4 regions of the Pseudomonas sp. MPDS genome follow, and region 2 is predicted to be linked to each of the others. Evidence: predicted binding sites of a transcription regulator. Region 2 holds the regulator's gene; each other region holds the start of a gene.
What was found. Region 2 encodes FliA, which starts transcription of late flagellar genes. Its sites were predicted from a motif close to CTAAAGTTTNNNNNNNNNNNGCCGNTAA; they were not measured.

Region 1: a site for FliA is predicted at 1,406-1,433, ahead of HQ912_RS28010 (methyl-accepting chemotaxis protein). Genes of this name have one in related genera too.
Region 3: a site for FliA is predicted at 3,498-3,525, ahead of HQ912_RS27635 (methyl-accepting chemotaxis protein). Genes of this name have one in related genera too.
Region 4: a site for FliA is predicted at 1,967-1,994, ahead of HQ912_RS07640 (methyl-accepting chemotaxis protein). Genes of this name have one in related genera too.

Annotation. Positions count from the first base shown of each region.
Region 1 is NZ_CP054128.1:3,717,129-3,721,758, forward strand. It holds gene HQ912_RS16330 (alginate export family protein) at 1-240, shown strand, start outside; gene HQ912_RS28010 (methyl-accepting chemotaxis protein) at 280-1,251, opposite strand; gene HQ912_RS16340 (aldehyde dehydrogenase family protein) at 1,465-2,952, shown strand; gene yghX (YghX family hydrolase) at 2,968-3,858, opposite strand; gene mqo (malate dehydrogenase (quinone)) at 3,950-4,630, opposite strand, start outside.
Region 2 is NZ_CP054128.1:4,561,280-4,565,909, forward strand. It holds gene HQ912_RS20015 (chemotaxis protein CheA) at 1-1,425, opposite strand, end outside; gene HQ912_RS20020 (protein phosphatase CheZ) at 1,453-2,238, opposite strand; gene HQ912_RS20025 (chemotaxis response regulator CheY) at 2,257-2,628, opposite strand; gene fliA (RNA polymerase sigma factor FliA) at 2,795-3,538, opposite strand; gene fleN (flagellar synthesis regulator FleN) at 3,535-4,365, opposite strand; gene flhF (flagellar biosynthesis protein FlhF) at 4,483-4,630, opposite strand, start outside.
Region 3 is NZ_CP054128.1:6,208,312-6,212,941, reverse strand. It holds gene HQ912_RS27650 (putative bifunctional diguanylate cyclase/phosphodiesterase) at 1-929, shown strand, start outside; gene HQ912_RS27645 (NorM family multidrug efflux MATE transporter) at 971-2,368, opposite strand; gene HQ912_RS27640 (LysR substrate-binding domain-containing protein) at 2,528-3,448, shown strand; gene HQ912_RS27635 (methyl-accepting chemotaxis protein) at 3,637-4,630, shown strand, end outside.
Region 4 is NZ_CP054128.1:1,757,755-1,762,384, reverse strand. It holds gene HQ912_RS07645 (PepSY domain-containing protein) at 1-147, shown strand, start outside; gene HQ912_RS07640 (methyl-accepting chemotaxis protein) at 233-1,858, opposite strand; gene HQ912_RS07635 (hypothetical protein) at 2,174-2,317, shown strand; gene HQ912_RS07630 (hypothetical protein) at 2,355-2,600, shown strand; gene HQ912_RS07625 (MFS transporter) at 2,684-3,883, shown strand; gene arfB (alternative ribosome rescue aminoacyl-tRNA hydrolase ArfB) at 3,880-4,293, opposite strand; gene HQ912_RS07615 (amino acid permease) at 4,516-4,630, opposite strand, start outside.

The sequences.
Region 1 (4,630 bases), 840 kb from region 2:
GAGGCAGTGACTATCGGCGCGCTATTCTTCGACTACAAGACCCTGCACACCCGCGACACGCTGAATCTCGATGGACGGGAGCTGGACCTGTATGTGGAATGGGCCGTGAACGAACACCTGATCGTCACGCCACTGGTGGGTCTGTACAAGCCGGAAAAGGACGCGAGCAACGGCGGCAATCAAGTGAGTGGCAACGGCACCAATGTCTACAGCCAACTGGTGGTAGCGGTTCCATTCTGAAGCAACCGGGAGCTGCCCCGAAGGCAGCTCCCGGGCGGATTATTGTTTGTGCTGATGCAACATGGTCTGGATCTGATGAGTCGCCTGGCGAGTGCTTTCTGCCAGTTTGCGCACCTCATCGGCCACCACGGAAAAACCGCGTCCGACCTCGCCCGCCCTGGCCGCTTCAATGGCGGCGTTCAAGGCCAGCAGATTGGTCTGCTCGGCGATGCCCTTGATCACCCCCACCACGGTGGCAATCTGGGCGTAGGTCACCTGGTTCTGCTCCAGCATGCGCTGGTGGGTGGATTGGGCCGAGCGTTCATCGCTGATATCGCGCACCGCACCGATGACCCGAACCAGGCGTGCGTGCGAATCCCGTAACGCGCGACCACGCTCGCGACACCAGATGTAATCCCCGCTTTTATGGCGCATCCGGTATTCGAATACGTACTCGCCGCTGCCCTGGGAGCCAAGGATTTCCCGCTCGAAAATCGCCATGATCTTTGGCAGGTCGTCAGGGTGGGTGATGCTGACCTGGGCATCCCAGCCATCGGGTAACTCATCGGCGGTGTAGCCCAGCAGCGAGCGGAACTGACCGGAAAAACGCATGGCGCTGGCGGGGTGCTGCAGATCGCCATTGACCACCGTGATGTCCCAGCAGCCTTCGGTCAGGGTCGATTGCAGCAGCTCCCAGATGTGCGCTTGCTGCTGGAGTTGCTGCAACTGCTGGCGGTGTTCATCCAGGCGTGCTTCAAGCCGATGCTCGCGCTCCAGGGCCTGTTCCAACTGCTGGCGAGTCACCTCAAGTTCATGCTCACGTTGCCGGCCTCGCGCGCTCTGCTCGCTCACCTGTGCCTGGGCATTGTGCAGGTCTTCGCTTGCCTGCGTCATCTGCCGTGCGTGTTGCTCAAGACAGTCCCGCAGTGACGGATACACCTCCAGCATCGGGGCGTCGCCGCCCTCTCCGGCCAATGCGCGTTGTATTTGCGCGATCAACGCCAGCTTCTGTTTGTTGGTCTGGAGAAACATCGCCCGCCCCTTTGCCCGTCAGTCGAAACACTGATCTGAACGCAAACCGGTCGCGCTGGCTTGTACATGGCTGCAATGGCTTTTGCTCCTGGCTGCCAGCCCCTCCCGGAAACTGGCAGCCACAGACATACCCCGCGGCAGGCACAGTCAAGCCGCATCGGCCCCCAGGGATTAACCTCCAGACTTTCCCTTGCCCGCGATCAGGAAACCCTCATGAGCGATATTGCCCTGCTGCCTCAGGTCGAAGCTTTTCTCGCCCGACACCACGCGCTGTTCATCGACGGTCGTTATGTCCAAAGCCAAAGCGCGCAGACGCTGGACGTCGTCAACCCCGCCACCGGCCAGGTCATCGCACAGGTCAGCGAAGCCTCGCCAGGCGATATCGATGCGGCGGTGGAGTCGGCGCGGCGCGGGTTCAAGCAGTGGTCTGCGGTGGCACCGGCCGTGCGCGGTCACGTGCTGCTCAAGCTGGCGGACCTACTGGAGCGCCATCGCGAAGAACTGGCGCAGATCGAAACCTGCCAGTCGGGCAAGATCATCCAGATATCCCGCGCTTTCGAGGTCGACCAGGCCGCGCATTTTTTGCGTTATTACGCCGGCTGGGCCACCAAGATCAGCGGCCAGACCATCACCCCGTCGCTGCCCTCCTTCGCCGGTGAACGCTACACCGCGTTCACGCTGCGCGAACCGGTGGGCGTGGTGGTCGGCATCGTGCCGTGGAACTTCTCCACCATGATTGCCATCTGGAAACTCGCCTCGGCACTGGTGACCGGCTGCAGCATCATCATCAAACCCAGCGAGTTCACGCCGCTGACCATCCTGCGCATCGCCGAACTGGCCATGGACGCGGGCCTGCCACCGGGTGCCCTCAACGTGGTGATCGGCGGTGGTCAAGTAGGCAAATCGTTGATCGAGCACCCTGGCACAAACAAGGTTTCGTTCACCGGTTCCGTGCCAACCGGCCTCGCCGTCGGCCAGAGCGCCATGGGCGCCGGGCTGACCCGTGCCACACTGGAACTGGGCGGCAAGAATGCGGCGGGTTTTCTGCCGGACGTGGCGGCGGACGTGGCGGTCAACGGCATCATCGAAGCGGGTTTTCTGCACTCAGGGCAAATCTGCGCGGCGGCCGAGCGGTTCTTTGTCCATCGTTCGCAGCTTGAACCGATCATGGACAAACTGGCCCAGCGCCTGAGCAAACTCAATATCGGCTCGCCCCTGGACGAAGCCACCGAGTTCGGCCCGGTCACCAACCGCCAGCATCAGCGCAAACTCGGCGAGTTCTTTGCCAAAGCCCGGGCACAAGACAACACCATCATTCACGGCGGCAAGTTGATCGACGGACCGGGCTGTTATGTCGAGCCGACCATCATCCTTGCCAACAGTCGCAGCGATACCTTGCTTCACGAAGAGACCTTCGGCCCGATCGCCACGTTCTTGCCTTACGACAGTGAAGAAGAGCTGCTGGAGCTGATGAACGACACGCCGTTCGGCCTGAGTGCCAGCCTCTGGACCAATGACCTGGGCAAGGCCCTGCGCATGGTGCCCGCCATCGAAGCCGGCACCGTATGGGTGAACATGCACACCCTGCTCGACCCGGCCGTGCCCTTTGGCGGCAGCAAGTCTTCGGGGATGGGCCGGGAGTTCGGCAGCGCCTTCATCGACGACTACACGGAACTCAAGTCCGTGATGATTCGCTACTGAGCCGCGACGTGGCGCTCATCCCAGGTAACGCTTGAACCACTCAAGGGTGCGCCCCCACGCCAGTTCGGCAGCCGCTTCGTCATAGCGCGGGGTCGAGTCGTTGTGGAAGCCATGGTTGACGCCCGGATAGATATAGGCCTGATAGGTCTTCTTCCCGGCCTTGAGCGCTGCTTCATAGGCCGGCCAGCCTTCGTTGATGCGGGTGTCGAGTTCGGCGTAGTGGATCAGCAACGGTGCTTTGATTCGCGGCACGTCCTCAGGTTTGGGCCCGCGCCCGTAGAATGGCACCGCCGCGCCGAGCTCGGGATACGCCACGGCGGCGGCATTGGCCACCCCGCCGCCGTAGCAGAAACCGGTGATGCCGACTTTCTTGCCGCCAATGGCGTCGTGTTTCATCAGAAATTCAACAGCAGCGAAAAAATCGTTCATCAGCTTCTCGGGATCAACCTGCTGCTGAAGCTCGCGCCCCTTGTCATCGTTACCCGGATACCCGCCCACCGAGGTCAGGCCGTCCGGCGCCAGCGCCACGAAACCGGCCTTGGCCACACGCCGGGCGACGTCCTCGATATAGGGGTTCAAGCCACGGTTCTCATGGGCGACCACCACACCGGGCACCGGGCCGCTAGCCTTGGCTGGCCGGACCAGATAGCCGCGCACCTGACCGTGACCGTTGGGAGAGGGATAAGTGATGTACTGCGCCACGATATCCGGGTCGGTGAAGTTCACCTGCATCGCTTGGGCATAGTTGGGGCTCAACGACGCCAGCAGTGCGCCGGCCGTCAGCCCGCCCACCGCAAACTGACTGGCCCGCTCCAGGAAGATCTTTCGGGATATCTGGCCGTGGGCGTAAAAATCGTAAAGCTCGAGCAGTTCGGGGGCAAAGTCCTTGGCGGTCAGGCGAGTCATGGTTTGATCCTCTTCGGGGATCGAAAAATCATAGACGAAAAAAAACGCCGCTCGATGAGCGGCGTTTTTTATTCACCAGACAACGTCCGGTTTACAGCGCCATGTCGGCCGCCGGGTTGCTTTGCGGGGCAGCGACCGGCGCAGTCGGTGCAGGCGCGGTGCGCTGCTGGCCGATCGTCGGTGGCGTGTCCAGCTGCAGGACTTCGCTGGTGTAAGCCCACTCCTGAGCCACACGCTCAGGGCTTTCGTTGAGCTTGGTGCCGTAGCTTGGCACGATCTGATGCAGTTTTTCCTGCCAGGCCGGGGTGGCGACCTTGTCCTTGAAGACCTTCTCAAGCACCGTCAGCATGATCGGCGCAGCAGTCGAGGCACCTGGCGAAGCACCCAGCAGAGCGGCGATGCTGCCGTCCTGGGAGGCGACCACTTCAGTACCCAGTTTCAGGACGCCGCCCTTCTCTTCATCACGCTTGATGATCTGCACGCGCTGGCCGGCCTGCCACAGGCGCCAGTCTTGTTGCTTGGCGTCCGGGAAGTATTCCTTCAGGGCGTTGAAGCGATCTTCGTCCGACTGCATCAACTGGCCGGCCAGGTATTCAACCAGCGGGTACTGTTCGATACCCACCTTGGTCATCGGCCACACGTTGTGGGTGGTGGTGCTGGTCAGCAGGTCAAAGTACGAACCGTTCTTCAGGAACTTGGTGGAGAAAGTGGCGAACGGGCCAAACAGAATCACACGCTTGCCGTCGAGCACGCGGGTGTCCAGGTGCGGAAC
Region 2 (4,630 bases):
ATCGGCCAGAGCCTCGACCAGGTTCTTGTCCAGGTCGGTCTCTTCGCCCACTAGTTCCAGGTTGATTTCTTTCTTGAGCTGGCGCGCCAGGTCGCGAACCAGGCGCGGAAAGCGCCCGAAGACTTTCTTGATCGGCTGCATCCGGGTCTTCATGACCGCCGTCTGCAAGTCAGCCGTGACCACGTCCAGGTTCGACACGGCCTTGGCCATGGCTTCGTCCTGGCTGTTGAGGCCCAGGCGCACCAGGCGGTTACGCACCAGCACCAGTTCGCCGACCATGTTCATGATCTCGTCCAGGCGAGCGGTGTCGACCCGTACAGTGGTCTCGGCTTCGCTGGCCGGCTTTTCCGCCGGCGCGGCCGCCGGTGCGCGGGCTGGCGCCGGGGCGGCGGCAGCAGGCTTGGGTGTCTCAGCCTTCGGTTCCGGTGCCTTGGCGGCGGGTTTGGCCGCGGCCTTCTCCGCTGGCGCAGCCGCTGTGGCAGTGGCGGCAGGCGCAGTGGCTGTTGAGGCGGTGCCGACTTCGCTGAACTTGCCCTTGCCGTGCAGTTCGTCGAGCAGTGATTCGAATTCGTGATCGCTGATCAGGTCGCTGCCCGCTGCGGCGGCGGCAGGCTTGGCTGGGGTCGGCGCGGAGGCGATAGCCGAATCCAGTGCGTCCACGGCGAAGTTACCCTTGCCGTGCAACTGATCGAGCAAAGCCTCGAACTCATCGTCGGTGATATCGGAGTTGTCGCCCGCCGCTTTCGGGGCGGCCGGAGCACTCGGGGGGGCGACGGCATCCACGGCGAACTGGCCCTTGCCGTGAAGCTGATCGAGCAGCGACTCGAACTCGGCGTCGGTGATTTCATCGCTGGCGGCGGCATCGGCGGCCGGCGCAGCCGGGGCAGCAGGCGCTGCCGGAGCCTGGGCTTGAGCCTTGACGGCGTTCAGCGAGTCCAGCAGTTGTTCGAATTCGTTATCGGTGATGTCGCCTGATTCCTCGGCGACCGGTTCCTCAACCACTGGCGCGGCTACCGGTGCAGCTTCGTCAGCCGACTGCGGCTCGGCCAGGCGCGACAGCGCGGCGAGCAGCTCAGGCGTAGCAGCGGTGATCGGCGAGCGCTCGCGCACTTCACTGAACATGCTGTTGACCGCATCCAGCGCTTCGAGCACCACGTCCATCAATTCCGAGTCAACGCGACGCTCACCCTTGCGCAGGATGTCGAACACGTTTTCGGCAATGTGACAGCACTCCACCAGCTCATTGAGCTGGAGGAAGCCGGCGCCTCCTTTTACAGTGTGGAAACCGCGAAAAATTGCATTGAGCAGATCCGCATCATCAGGTCGGCTTTCCAGCTCGACCAGCTGTTCGGACAGTTGCTCTAGAATCTCGCCGGCCTCAACCAGGAAATCCTGAAGGATCTCTTCATCGGCGCCGAAGCTCATTAATGGGTGCTCCTAGAGGTCTAAAACCTAAAATCCAAGGCTGGACAGCAAATCGTCCACATCGTCCTGACCGGACACAACGTCTTCTCTTTTATCGGCATGAATTTGCGGACCTTCACCCTGAGAGAGATGTTTTTGTGGATCTTTTTCAGCGAGCATCGCTTCACGGTCGTGTTCGATGCCTGCAAAGCGGTCTACCTGGCTGGCCATCAACACCAGTTTGAGCAGGTTGCTTTCCACTTCGGTGACCAGTTGGGTCACCCGCTTGATCACCTGGCCGGTCAGGTCTTGATAGTCCTGAGCCAGCAGAATGTCGTTGAGGTTGCTCGCCACGGCGCGGTTCTCAGCGCTACTGCGCGTCAGGAAACCGTCGACCCGACGGGCCAGCTCGCGAAACTCTTCAGCCCCGACTTCGCGCCGCATGAAGCGACCCCAGTCGGTGCTCAAGGCCTGGGCTTCATCGCTCAGGCCATTGACCAGCGGCGTTGCGTTCTCCACCAGGTCCATGGTGCGGTTGGCCGCGGCCTCGGTCAGCTTGACCACATAACCCAGACGCTCGGTCGCGTCGGTGATCTGCGAGACCTCCTCGGCCTGCGGCATGTTCGGATCGATCTGAAAATTGACAATCGCGCTGTGCAGTTCACGCGTGAGCTTGCCCACTTCCTGATACAGACCGCGGTCACGGGTCTGGTTGAGCTCATGGATCATTTGAACCGCATCGCCAAAGCGGCCTTTCTCAAGGCTGTCGACCAGTTCGCGGGCATGTTTTTTCAGGGTCGATTCGAAATCACCCATTGAAGATTCGTTATCCATAGCTCCCCCGTGGCGCCGTTAACCGATGCGTTCGAAGATTTTTTCGATCTTCTCTTTCAACGCCTGGGCCGTGAAGGGTTTGACCACGTAGCCGTTCACACCGGCCTGGGCCGCTTCGATGATCTGCTCGCGCTTGGCTTCGGCAGTGACCATCAGCACCGGAAGGTGCTTGAGTTTTTCGTCGGCGCGCACATGGCGCAGCAAGTCGATACCGGTCATGCCGGGCATGTTCCAGTCAGTCACCAGAAAGTCGATGCTTCCGCTGTTGAGAACCGGAATGGCAGTGGTGCCATCGTCGGCCTCGACCGTGTTGGTGAACCCAAGGTCACGCAACAGGTTTTTTATGATCCGCCGCATCGTTGAGAAGTCATCAACGATGAGGATTTTCATGTTCTTGTCCAATTCGACCTCCAAGCAGTCTTAAACGCGCCCAGCACCTGAACGCGCCATTTCAATCAATCCGGCACAACACTCGACAACGGTCTGGAGGACAACAGAGAAAGACTGGCTCAGCACATGCCAGGCCAGCCTCGTTCGCAGTGTCCCCACACTGCTGTCAGCGCGCTCGCCACTCCCCCAAACGCCCCCGCAAACGGGCCGCGCACTGGCTGTGTAACTGGCTGACCCGCGATTCGCTGACACCCAGGACCTCACCGATTTCCTTGAGGTTCAGCTCTTCGTCGTAGTACAGCGCCAAGACCAGTCGCTCACGCTCCGGCAAATTGGCAATCGCATCCGCCAGCGCGCTCTGGAAACGCTCATCTTCCAGGTCACGCGATGGCTCCATGTGAGCACTCGCGCCGTCCTCGTGCAGCCCTTCGTGTTCGCCGTCCTGCAGCAGGTCGTCGAAACTGAACAGGCGACTGCCCAAGGTATCGTTCAAAATCCCGTAATAATCATCGAGACTCAATTGGAGTTCGGCCGCAACCTCGTGATCTTTAGCGTCACGCCCGGTTTTAGCTTCAATGGCGCGAATGGCGTCACTGACCATGCGGGTATTGCGATGCACCGAACGCGGCGCCCAATCACCCTTACGGACTTCATCGAGCATCGCCCCGCGAATGCGAATACCGGCATAGGTCTCGAAACTGGCGCCCTTGCTCGCGTCGTATTTGTTCGACACTTCGAGCAGGCCGATCATGCCCGCCTGGATCAGGTCTTCAACCTGGACACTGGCCGGCAAGCGCGCCAGCAAGTGATAGGCGATACGCTTGACCAGAGGCGCGTATCGCTCAATCAATTCGTACTGGGCGTCCCGTGCCGATTTCTTGTAGAGATGGTTGTAACCGCTGGCTGTCATAACACGGGCCCTGCTGTTTGTTGCACGAGACGCTCGACGAAAAACTCCAGATGCCCGCGAGGGTTGGCTGGCAGTGGCCAGGTATCAACCTTCTGGGCAATAGCCTTGAACGCCAGTGCGCATTTGGAACGGGGAAAGGCTTCATAAACCGCACGTTGCTTCTGGACGGCCTTGCGTACGCTTTCGTCGTAGGGCACAGCGCCGACGTATTGTAGGGCGACGTCCAGGAAACGATCCGTGACCTTTGTCAACTTGGCGAACAGGTTGCGACCTTCCTGCGGGCTCTGGGCCATGTTGGCCAGGACGCGGAAGCGGTTCATGCCGTAGTCACGGTTCAATAACTTGATCAGGGCATAGGCGTCGGTGATGGACGTCGGTTCGTCGCAGACCACCAGCAAGACTTCCTGGGCAGCGCGTACGAAACTGACGACCGAATCACCGATACCGGCAGCGGTGTCGATCACCAGCACATCGAGGTTGTCACCGATGTCGCTGAAGGCCTGGATCAGGCCGGCGTGTTGAGCCGGGGTCAGGTGAACCATGCTCTGGGTGCCCGAGGCAGCCGGCACGATGCGAATCCCGCCCGGCCCTTGCAGCAGCACGTCGCGCAGTTCGCAGCGGCCCTCTATCACGTCCGCCAGCGTGCGCTTGGGCGTGAGCCCCAGCAGCACGTCGACGTTCGCCAGGCCCAGGTCGGCGTCCAGCAGCATGACCCGTCGGCCAAGCTCTGCCAGAGCCAGGGACAAGTTCACTGACACGTTAGTCTTGCCGACGCCACCTTTGCCGCCGGTCACCGCGATCACCTGTACGGGATGCATGCTGCCCATGTTCGTTCTTTACCTTGTCTTACTTAGACGGAGGCCACATTACTGGCTGCGCGCTCGCATGAAGGAACAATGCATGGCAGACCATCGATGTAGGTACAAAAAATATTCATGATTACCTCAGCCGACCTGCTTGGTCGGGCTGTGGTAGATATCAGCGAACATATCAGCCATGGCTTCTTCGCTGGGTTCTTCCTGCATTTGCACACTCACGGCACGACTGACCAGTTGATGACGGCGCGGCAGATGCAAATCATCCGGGATCCGC
Region 3 (4,630 bases), 1.6 Mb from region 2:
TCGCCCACGCTCGCGCCCAGGCCGGCGCGGACCCGCTGATGTGGCACGCCCATATCGCCATGCAGCAGGCCAAGAGCACCCAGGGCTGCACCTTTCATATCTTCAACGAACGCATCAATCGTAACGCCCGCAGCCTCGCCGACCTGGAGAGCGAGTTGCGTCGGGCGCTGCGGCGCGACGAGCTGGAGTTGCATTACCAACCCCGGCTGAGCCTCGATGGCGGCACCATCGTCGGCCTCGAAGCCCTGGTGCGCTGGCGTCATAACGAACGCGGGCTATTGCCTCCCAGTGAGTTCGTGCCACTGGCCGAACAGAGCGGGCTGATCGTACCGCTGGGCTACTGGGTGATTTCCCGGGCATTGCGGGACATGCAGGCGCTGCGTGAAAGGGGATTGGCGCCCCTGCACATGGCGGTCAACCTGTCGTTCCGGCAGTTCCAGGACAGCCAGTTGCTGCCGACCCTGAGCCGCCTGATCGCCGAACGCGGTGTCGAGGCGCAGTGGTTGGAATTCGAACTCACCGAAACCGCCGTCATGCGCCGCAGCGAACTGGTCAAGCAGACCATGGACGCCCTGGGTCGCCTGGGGGTGCGCTTTTCCCTGGACGATTTCGGCACCGGCTTCTCCTCGTTCGTGCACCTCAACAGCCTGCCCATCGCCTTGCTCAAGATCGACAAGAGCTTCGTGGGTGGCATGGAGCAGCGCGAGGAAAATCGCAAATTGGTCCATGCGATGATCAACCTGGCCCACAACCTCAACCTGGAAGTGGTGGCCGAGGGCGTGGAAACCCGGGAGCAACTGGATTTGCTGCGCGGTTACGGCTGCGACCAGGTGCAGGGCTTTTTGATCAGCAAGCCGTTGCCCCTGGCGGAACTGGTGGAATACCTGACGTTTGACGGCAGCCAGCAGTCGGTGCTGGAAATCGGCTGACACCAAGCCTTGTGGGAGCGAGCCTGCTCCCGCATGGGATTTCAGTCGGCCTGGACAGTTTCAAAGCCCTGGTGCCGCAGAGGCTCACTGCGGATCATTCGCTTCATCTTCCACTCAAATGCCAGGGTCAGGCTCACCGCCGCGCAGGCCAGACCAAGGGCCAGGCCCCACCAGACGCCGGTCGGGCCCCAGTGCAGATGGAAGGCCATCCACCATGCCGCCGGTGCGCCAATCAGCCAATAACAGCCCAGGCCCACCAGGAAGGTGGTCTTGGCGTCCTTGAGCCCACGGATACAGCCCATGGCAATGGTTTGCGCACCGTCGAACAGCTCGAACCACGCCGCTACCGCCAACAGGCTCACCGCCAGCTCGATTACTCCGCGAAACGCCGGATCGTCGTGGTCCAGGAACAAGCCGACCAATGGGTTTGGCAGCAACCAGAACACCATCGCGAACGCCAGCATGACCGCTGCGCCGAAGCCAATTCCGACCCGACCGGCCAGCCGTGCCATCAGCAGTTGCCCGGCGCCATAGTGCTGGCCGATGCGCATGGTGATCGCATATGACATTCCCGCCGGGACCATGAATGCCACCGAGACAATCTGCAGAGCGATCTGGTGCGCTGCCAATGGCGTGCTGCCCATGGTGCCGATGCACAGCGCGGCGAACGCGAACAGCCCGACTTCCACTGCGTAAGTGCCGCCAATGGGCAGACCCAGGCGCCACAGTTCCTTGAGGTACTGGCGATTGGGCCGCGACAGACCATTGAGCAACGGATAAGCGCGGTAGGCTTGATGCCGGTGAATATGCCAGGCCAGGGCCAGAGCCATGCAGTTGGCGACGATGGCCGTGACCAGGCCGATTCCCATCAGGCCCAGTTTTGGCAGGCCGAACATGCCGGTGATCAGTGCGTAATTGAGCAGGAAGTTGGCCACCGTGCCGCCGAGACTGATCACCATCACTGGGGTAGCCCGGCCAATGGCGCTGGTAAAGCCGCGCAGGGCCATGAAACTCAGATAGCCGGGCAGGGCGAATGGCAGCACCAGCAGGAACTGGCCGGCGGCCAGGACATTGGTTTCGGTCTGGCCGAACAGCAACAGTACCGGCTTGAGGTTCCACAACAGGAGCCCGGCCACCAACCCCATCAACCAGGCCAGCCACAACCCGGCCTGAGTCAGTCGGGTGGCGCCTTCGACATCACCGGCACCCTGCCGAATCGCCACCAACGTGCCCACCGCGGCGATCACACCGATGCAGAAAATCGACACGAATGAATAGGTCGCCGCTCCGAGCCCGCCGCCTGCCAGGGCCTCGGGACTCAGGCGCGCCATCATCAGGGTGTCGGTCAGGACCATCAGCATGTGCGCCAACTGCGAGGCAATCAACGGCCCTGCCAGCCGCAGGATAGCCCACAGTTCGATTCGCACCGGATGCCGCATGATCATCACACTCCATGTTCAAACAAGGCTGTAAAACGGCGATTCTCGGCGCTCTCAGCGGTTTGCACAAAAGGATAAAAGCGATCACTGGCATGATTAAAACTCATGCTGATAACTTTCTGATAGGGTGCGTAAATATCGCCATAGGAGCTTTTCCCGATGTCTCGTCGTCTCCCTCCTCTTTATGCGTTACGGGCATTCGAAGCGGCGGCGCGATACAGCTCGTTCACCCGGGCGGCCGAAGAACTATCGATTACTCAAAGTGCCGTCAGCCGGCATATTCGTACACTCGAAGAGCACTTTGCCTGTCGGCTGTTCCAGCGCAGTGGTCGCAACCTGCAGTTGACCGAAGCGGCGCGGTTGCTGCTACCGGGCGTGCGTGAGGGTTTCATGGCGCTGGAACGGGCCTGTCATACCTTGCACGGCGAAGATGGCATCCTGCGCATGAAGGCGCCGTCCACTTTGACCATGCGTTGGCTGTTGGCGCGCCTGAGCCGCTTCCGGCATCTTCAGCCCGGCAATGAAGTGCAACTGACCAGCGCCTGGATGGACGTCGATTCAGTGGACTTCAACACCGAGCCTTTCGATTGCGCGGTATTACTGGGCAACGGGCATTTTCCTAGCGACTGGGAGGCAAGCTTGCTGTTTCCCGAGGAGCTGATTCCGGTAGGCGCACCGAACCTGTTGAACGACCAGCCCTGGGATGTGGCGCGGTTGGCCAGCGCAGAATTGCTGCATCCCACGCCGGACCGTCGTGATTGGCGCAACTGGCTTTCGCGCATGGGTCTGTCCGATCAGGTCTCGCTCAAGGGCGGGCAGGTGTTCGATACGCTGGAACTGGGCATGATCGCCGCGGCGCGCGGCTACGGCGTGTCCATGGGTGATCTGTTGATGGTGGCCGAGGACGTGGCCCAAGGGCGCTTGAGTCTGCCATGGCCTACCGCCGTCGCCAGCGGCGAGCACTATTACCTCGTCTGGCCGAAAACCCGTCCAGGAGGTGAACGTTTGCGCCGTCTGAGCGATTTTCTCCAGGGCGAAGTGAAGGCCATGCAATTACCCGACGTAAAGCGTCTGGGCTGAATCGTTGAAGCGCCCGTGCTAGCCACTTGGCATTATTCCTTCCAAAGCGCTCAAGTATTCGGTTTCGCCGCCGAATGTGTGGGAGTAGTACTTTCGTATTAGAAAGGGACTGCCTACATATCACCCGAATAAAATTGCCGAGTGTGCGACGTGATCAGGATGATCCGGTCACTTGGCTAGGAGCCGTCATGTCTCAACCTCGTGCCCGAATCGCCTCACAGCTGGGCCTAGCCCTTGCCGTGATACTGGCGATCGTGATCTCCGGCAGCACCGTCTTTGCCCTGCGCTCGCTGGACTCCGCCAACCTCGCGACCCGTGAAGAACACCTGGCCAGCGAAGCGCGCCTGATGGCCGACCAGCTCAATACGTTCCATGGCACCCTGCGTGAAAGCACGCAGCGATTGAGCGGGCTGTTCGATAAACGTTTCAGCGCAGGCCTGAGCGTTCACCCGGATGAGCCGGTCGCGGTGGCAGGCGTGCAGGCTCCAACCCTGAGACTGGGCAGCGAAGTGCTGAACAACAACTTCAAGGAAGTTGATGAGTTCAGGCAGACGACCGCCGGAGTGGCGACAGTGTTCGTGCGTAGCGGCGACGATTTCATCCGCGTGAGCACTTCCTTGACCAAGCAGGACGGTTCGCGGGCGATCGGCACCTTGCTCGACCGTGCCGGCCCGGCTTATGCCCCGGTCATGAGTGGGCAGAGCTACATTGGTCGGGCCCTGCTTTTCGGGCGCTTCTACATGTCGCAGTACACCCCCGTACGCGATAGCAGCGGTAAGATCATTGCCGTGTTGTATGTGGGATTCGATTACACCGACGCACAGAACGCCCAGTTCGAGAACCTCAAGCGCTTCCGTATCGGTCAGACCGGTTCGCTGGCGGTACTGGATGAGCAAAACAAATGGTTGGTTCCGCCAGCGGGTGTGCAGGCGCTGGAGCAGGCGACCGGGACCATCAAGGAGTTGGTCAAGAAGCCAGGCAAAGGTGTGTTCTGGAGCGATACCGCTGAAGATTTCTACAGCGTTGCCGTGCCGTTCGAGGACGGTCCGTGGGCGGTGGTGGCGAGCATGCCGAAAGCCGAGATTCGCGCCGTGACCTGGAGTGTTGGTACGCAACTGGCTATCGGCAGCTTGCTGGCCATGTTGCTGGCCGTGGGCTCGGCGGTGTGGCTGCTGCGCAGCA
Region 4 (4,630 bases), 2.8 Mb from region 2:
GGCGCAACCATCACCGACACCGACCTGGATAACCACTTCAACGGTTATGAATATGAAGTTGAACTGAGAATGGCCGATGGCACAGAGTGGGATGTAGACTTTGACGCAACTACCGGCAAAGTCCTGAGCGACAAGCAAGACCGTTAATTGGTCACTAAAATGAGCCGCGCAACCTCAGGGTTGCGCGGCTTTTTTGCATCTATCGACAACTACCGCTAACGACCGTCGACCGTCAGGCACTCAACCGCGCCGTCACTTCATTCAACTGCCCTGACAAACCGTGCAGGTTCCGACTCGCGGCTTCGGTGCGCTGTACATTGTCCAGGTTAGTGCTGGCGATGCAGGTGATTTCGGTCAGGTTGCGCGAGATGTCTTCAGCCACCGAGGTCTGCTCTTCTGCGGCAGTGGCGATCTGACGATTCATGTCGCGAATCGCTTCCACGGCCTGGGTAATGCGTTCGAGCATCACACCGGCCTGAGTCACCTGCTCCACACTTTCTTCACTGCGCGACTGACCGCTCTCGATGGCCTGGGCTGCGTCCACCGCACCGGTTTGCACGGTCTGGATAATCTGGTTGATCTCGATGATGGACGAGGCGGTGCGCTGGGCCAGACTGCGCACCTCATCGGCAACCACCGCGAAACCGCGTCCAGCCTCGCCAGCCCGGGCCGCTTCGATGGCAGCGTTGAGGGCCAACAGATTGGTCTGCTCGGCGATACCGCGGATGACTTCCAGCACCTTGCCAATGCGCCCGCTATCGGTTTCCAACTGGCGGATAACCGTGGCCGTGTTGGCGATTTCACCGCGCATGCGGGTGATGGTATGAATGGTCCCTTGCATGACCTTCTCGCCCTGCTGCGCCGAGTGATCGGCGTCATCGGCGGCCTGTGCCGCGTCGGCGGCATGGCGAGCGACTTCCTGGGCGGTGGCGGACATTTCGTTCATCGCCGTCGCCACCTGGTCGGTGCGTTCGAATTGCTCGCTGGTGCCTTGGCTCATCAGGCTGGCGATGGCATTAAGCTCGCCGCTGGCACTGTCCAGTTCCGTGGCACTGCGCTGCAGACGCGAGAAGGTTTCGGCGAGAAAGTCGCGCAGGGTATTGGCGGCCAGCGCCAGGTCACCCAATTCGTCCTGCCGGTTGCTGACTACCCGCTCGGCGAAACGGCCGCGACTCAGTTGGGTCACGTATTCGATCAGGTTGCGGATCGGCTGCACCAGGTTGCGATTGACCAGCCACAGGCTGAACAGCCCGATCAGCAGGCCGGAAACCAGCATGATCACGGTGCCCAGCATAATCGTGCGATCGGCACCGGCACTGATCTGCGCCGATTGTTCGCTGGCAAGTTTGCGCAACTCCACCACCAGCGCACTCATTTGCTCGCTGGCCGCGCGGTCCACACCTTTGACCGCCGCATCACCCGCCGCCGCATCGCCGCCCGCCGTCACAAACGCATCACGGCCCTTCTGGTAGGCCGCACCCAATTGACGGTGTTCGTCTCGCAACCCCTCAATCCGAGTCTTGATGGGTGTCGCAACCCCTTCAAGGGCGATCAACTGGCCAAGAATACCCTGGACATCATGCTGGCGATCTTCGAACTGCTTCCAGTATTTAGCCAGGTCTGCCGGCTGCTTGCCGCGCAGCAGAACGTTTTTCCATTCCTGGACCTGCACCTTGAATTGCAGGTTGGCCTCATCGATCAACTGCGACGCACGCAACGGGCCATCGATCAGGTTGCGATAGTTCTGGACGCCGTTGGAGAGGAAATGGAAAGACGCCAGGGCAATCAGCAACATCGCCAGCAGGCTGCCACTGAGCAAGGCGAGAATCTGCGCTCTCAGGGATTTTTGTAGAAACATGGAGGGAAATCTCTTGAAAAGAAGAAAGAGCCAAGCTCACGGACGACACGTCCCGACCTCCATGTTCGTGGTTTGCAGTGTCGCAACCGAATGCGGGATATGTACAAACCATCGACCCGCCGGGCGTATTCTTGAGCCTTCGCGACGACCGGTAGCAGGCGTTTGATGATTGGACATGTCCTGTCCAGACAAGCCCTTTTGTCGCCGCAACGGAACTTAAAAGTCTTTTTGTCATTTCTTCTGCTGTATCCTGCCCAAGCTTTTTAAAAGCGCGGATCTACCAGATCTACCAACAGACTTTGCGAGGAGCGCGATATGCACGAGATTCCTAATCTCCCCTTCCCTAGCCTGCACGAAACTGAGCAGACGACCACGCTACAAGCCGGGGGGCAACCAGACGCCCAGCAACCCGAGCCCAAAGAAGCCACTGAACGCCGCCAAGCCGACAGCGAAGACTGATTCACCCGCACGACCAGACCGTGTGGAAAGCGCTAAGATGCGCTTTCCACACTGCCTGAATCCTGAGCCCCCCATGACCGATGACCCTACCTTCAGCGAAGCCCAAGCCAGCGTCCTGATCGGCACCGCCGAAAAGATGGTCGATATCTGGACGCGCCTTTCCCCAGAGAAACAAGCCGCCCTGCTGGCACGATTTGGCACTGAAGAAAACGCCCTCGCTGCATTGGTCACCACGCACCTGGTGGCTGGACAAGACGACACCCCAGCGCCATCCGGCAAATAGTTTTACTTTTCCACGCTTCACGGTCGCAGGCACCGCTATCATAAGCAGCCTATCTATCCTGCTGCTCCGTGGACTCTTTACCCATGCCAGATACCCAGCGCCCCTTGGCGGTCACGCTGCAAGTCGTTTCCATCGTTCTGTTCACTTTCATTGGCTACCTGAATATCGGCATTCCCCTCGCCGTGTTGCCCGGGTTCGTCCACGGCGAACTGGGTTTTGGCGCGGTGATCGCCGGGTTGGTAATCAGCGTCCAGTACCTGGCCACCCTCCTCAGTCGTCCTTATGCCGGACGGATCATCGACAACCTGGGGAGCAAGCGCGCGGTCATGTTCGGCCTCGCCGGTTGCGGGCTGAGCGGTGTGTTCATGCTAGCGTCTGCCTGGACGTCAAACCTACCGACGCTGAGCCTGATCAGCCTGCTGATCGGCCGCCTGGTGCTGGGCAGCGCCGAAAGCCTGGTAGGATCGGGATCGATTGGCTGGGGCATTGGCCGGGTCGGCGCGGCGAATACCGCCAAGGTGATTTCCTGGAACGGTATCGCCAGCTACGGCGCGCTGGCGATTGGCGCGCCGTTGGGGGTGTGGCTGGTGAAATCCCTGGGGCTGTGGAGCATGGGCGTCAGCATTATTTTGCTGGCGTTGCTGGGGCTGGCGCTGGCCTGGCCGAAAACGGCGGCGCCCATTGTCACTGGCGAACGGCTGCCTTTCATGCATGTTCTCGGACGCGTCCTGCCCCATGGCTGCGGCCTGGCCCTGGGCTCCATCGGTTTTGGCACCATCGCCACGTTCATCACCCTGTATTACGCCACGCAGCAGTGGGACAACGCAGTGCTGTGCCTGAGCCTGTTCGGCGCCAGCTTCATCGGCGCGCGCTTGCTGTTCGGTAATTTGATCAACCGCCTGGGCGGCTTCCGGGTAGCGATTGCCTGCCTGTCGGTGGAAACCCTCGGTTTGTTGTTGCTCTGGCTGGCGCCGGATGCGCATTGGGCCTTGGCCGGCGCGGCATTGAGCGGCTTCGGTTTTTCCCTGGTGTTCCCGGCGCTGGGGGTGGAAGCGGTCAACCTGGTACCCGCCTCCAGCCGTGGCGCGGCGGTGGGCGCCTATTCGTTGTTTATTGACTTGTCCCTGGGGATTACCGGGCCGTTGGCCGGTGCGATTGCCGCAGGTTTCGGTTTTGCTTCGATCTTTTTGTTCGCCGCGCTGGCGGCCTTGGGCGGGTTGTTGCTGAGTCTCTACCTGTACCGCCAGGCGCCGAAGTATCGCCAGGAGCGGGAGAAAAACTAGAAGTCCACCTTGCCGCGCCCGGCTTTGATCGAACCGCGCTTGGTCTTGGATTCCAGGCGACGTTTCTTCGAGCCCAGGGTCGGCTTGGTCGGACGGCGCTTCTTTTCGACCTTGGTGGCGTTGAGGATCAGTTCGGTCAGGCGTTCCAGGGCATCGGCCCGATTCTGTTCCTGGGTGCGGTATTGCTGGGCCTTGATGATCAACACGCCGTCGCTGGTGATGCGACTGTCGCGCAGCGCCAGCAACCGCTCCTTGTAGAAATCAGGCAAGGACGAGGCCGCAATGTCGAAGCGCAAGTGCACGGCGCTGGACACCTTGTTGACGTTCTGCCCGCCGGCGCCTTGGGCACGGATGGCCGTCAGTTCGATCTCGGCGTCCGGGATGTGCACAGTGTTGGAAATTGCCAGCATGGAAAAAGAGGTCCGGTATCAGGACCCACAGAATACCGCGAATCCCCAAGACAGCGACCAACCCTTGTGGGAGCGAGCCTGCTCGCGATAGCGGTGGGTCAGCTTGCATCAATGCTGAATGTGCTGGCGCCATCGCGAGCAGGCTCGCTCCCACAGGGATCAGCATGAGTCTGAATACAACAAACCCGGCCAAGTGCCGGGTTTGTTGTATTTCAAGGACGCTTACTTGGCGGCAGCGGCCACAGCCATGTCCTGCCGGGCACTGCGCTTGTTCTTGATCAGGTAGCACACCCACATGAACACCACCCACACCGGAATCGCGTAGACCGATATCTGG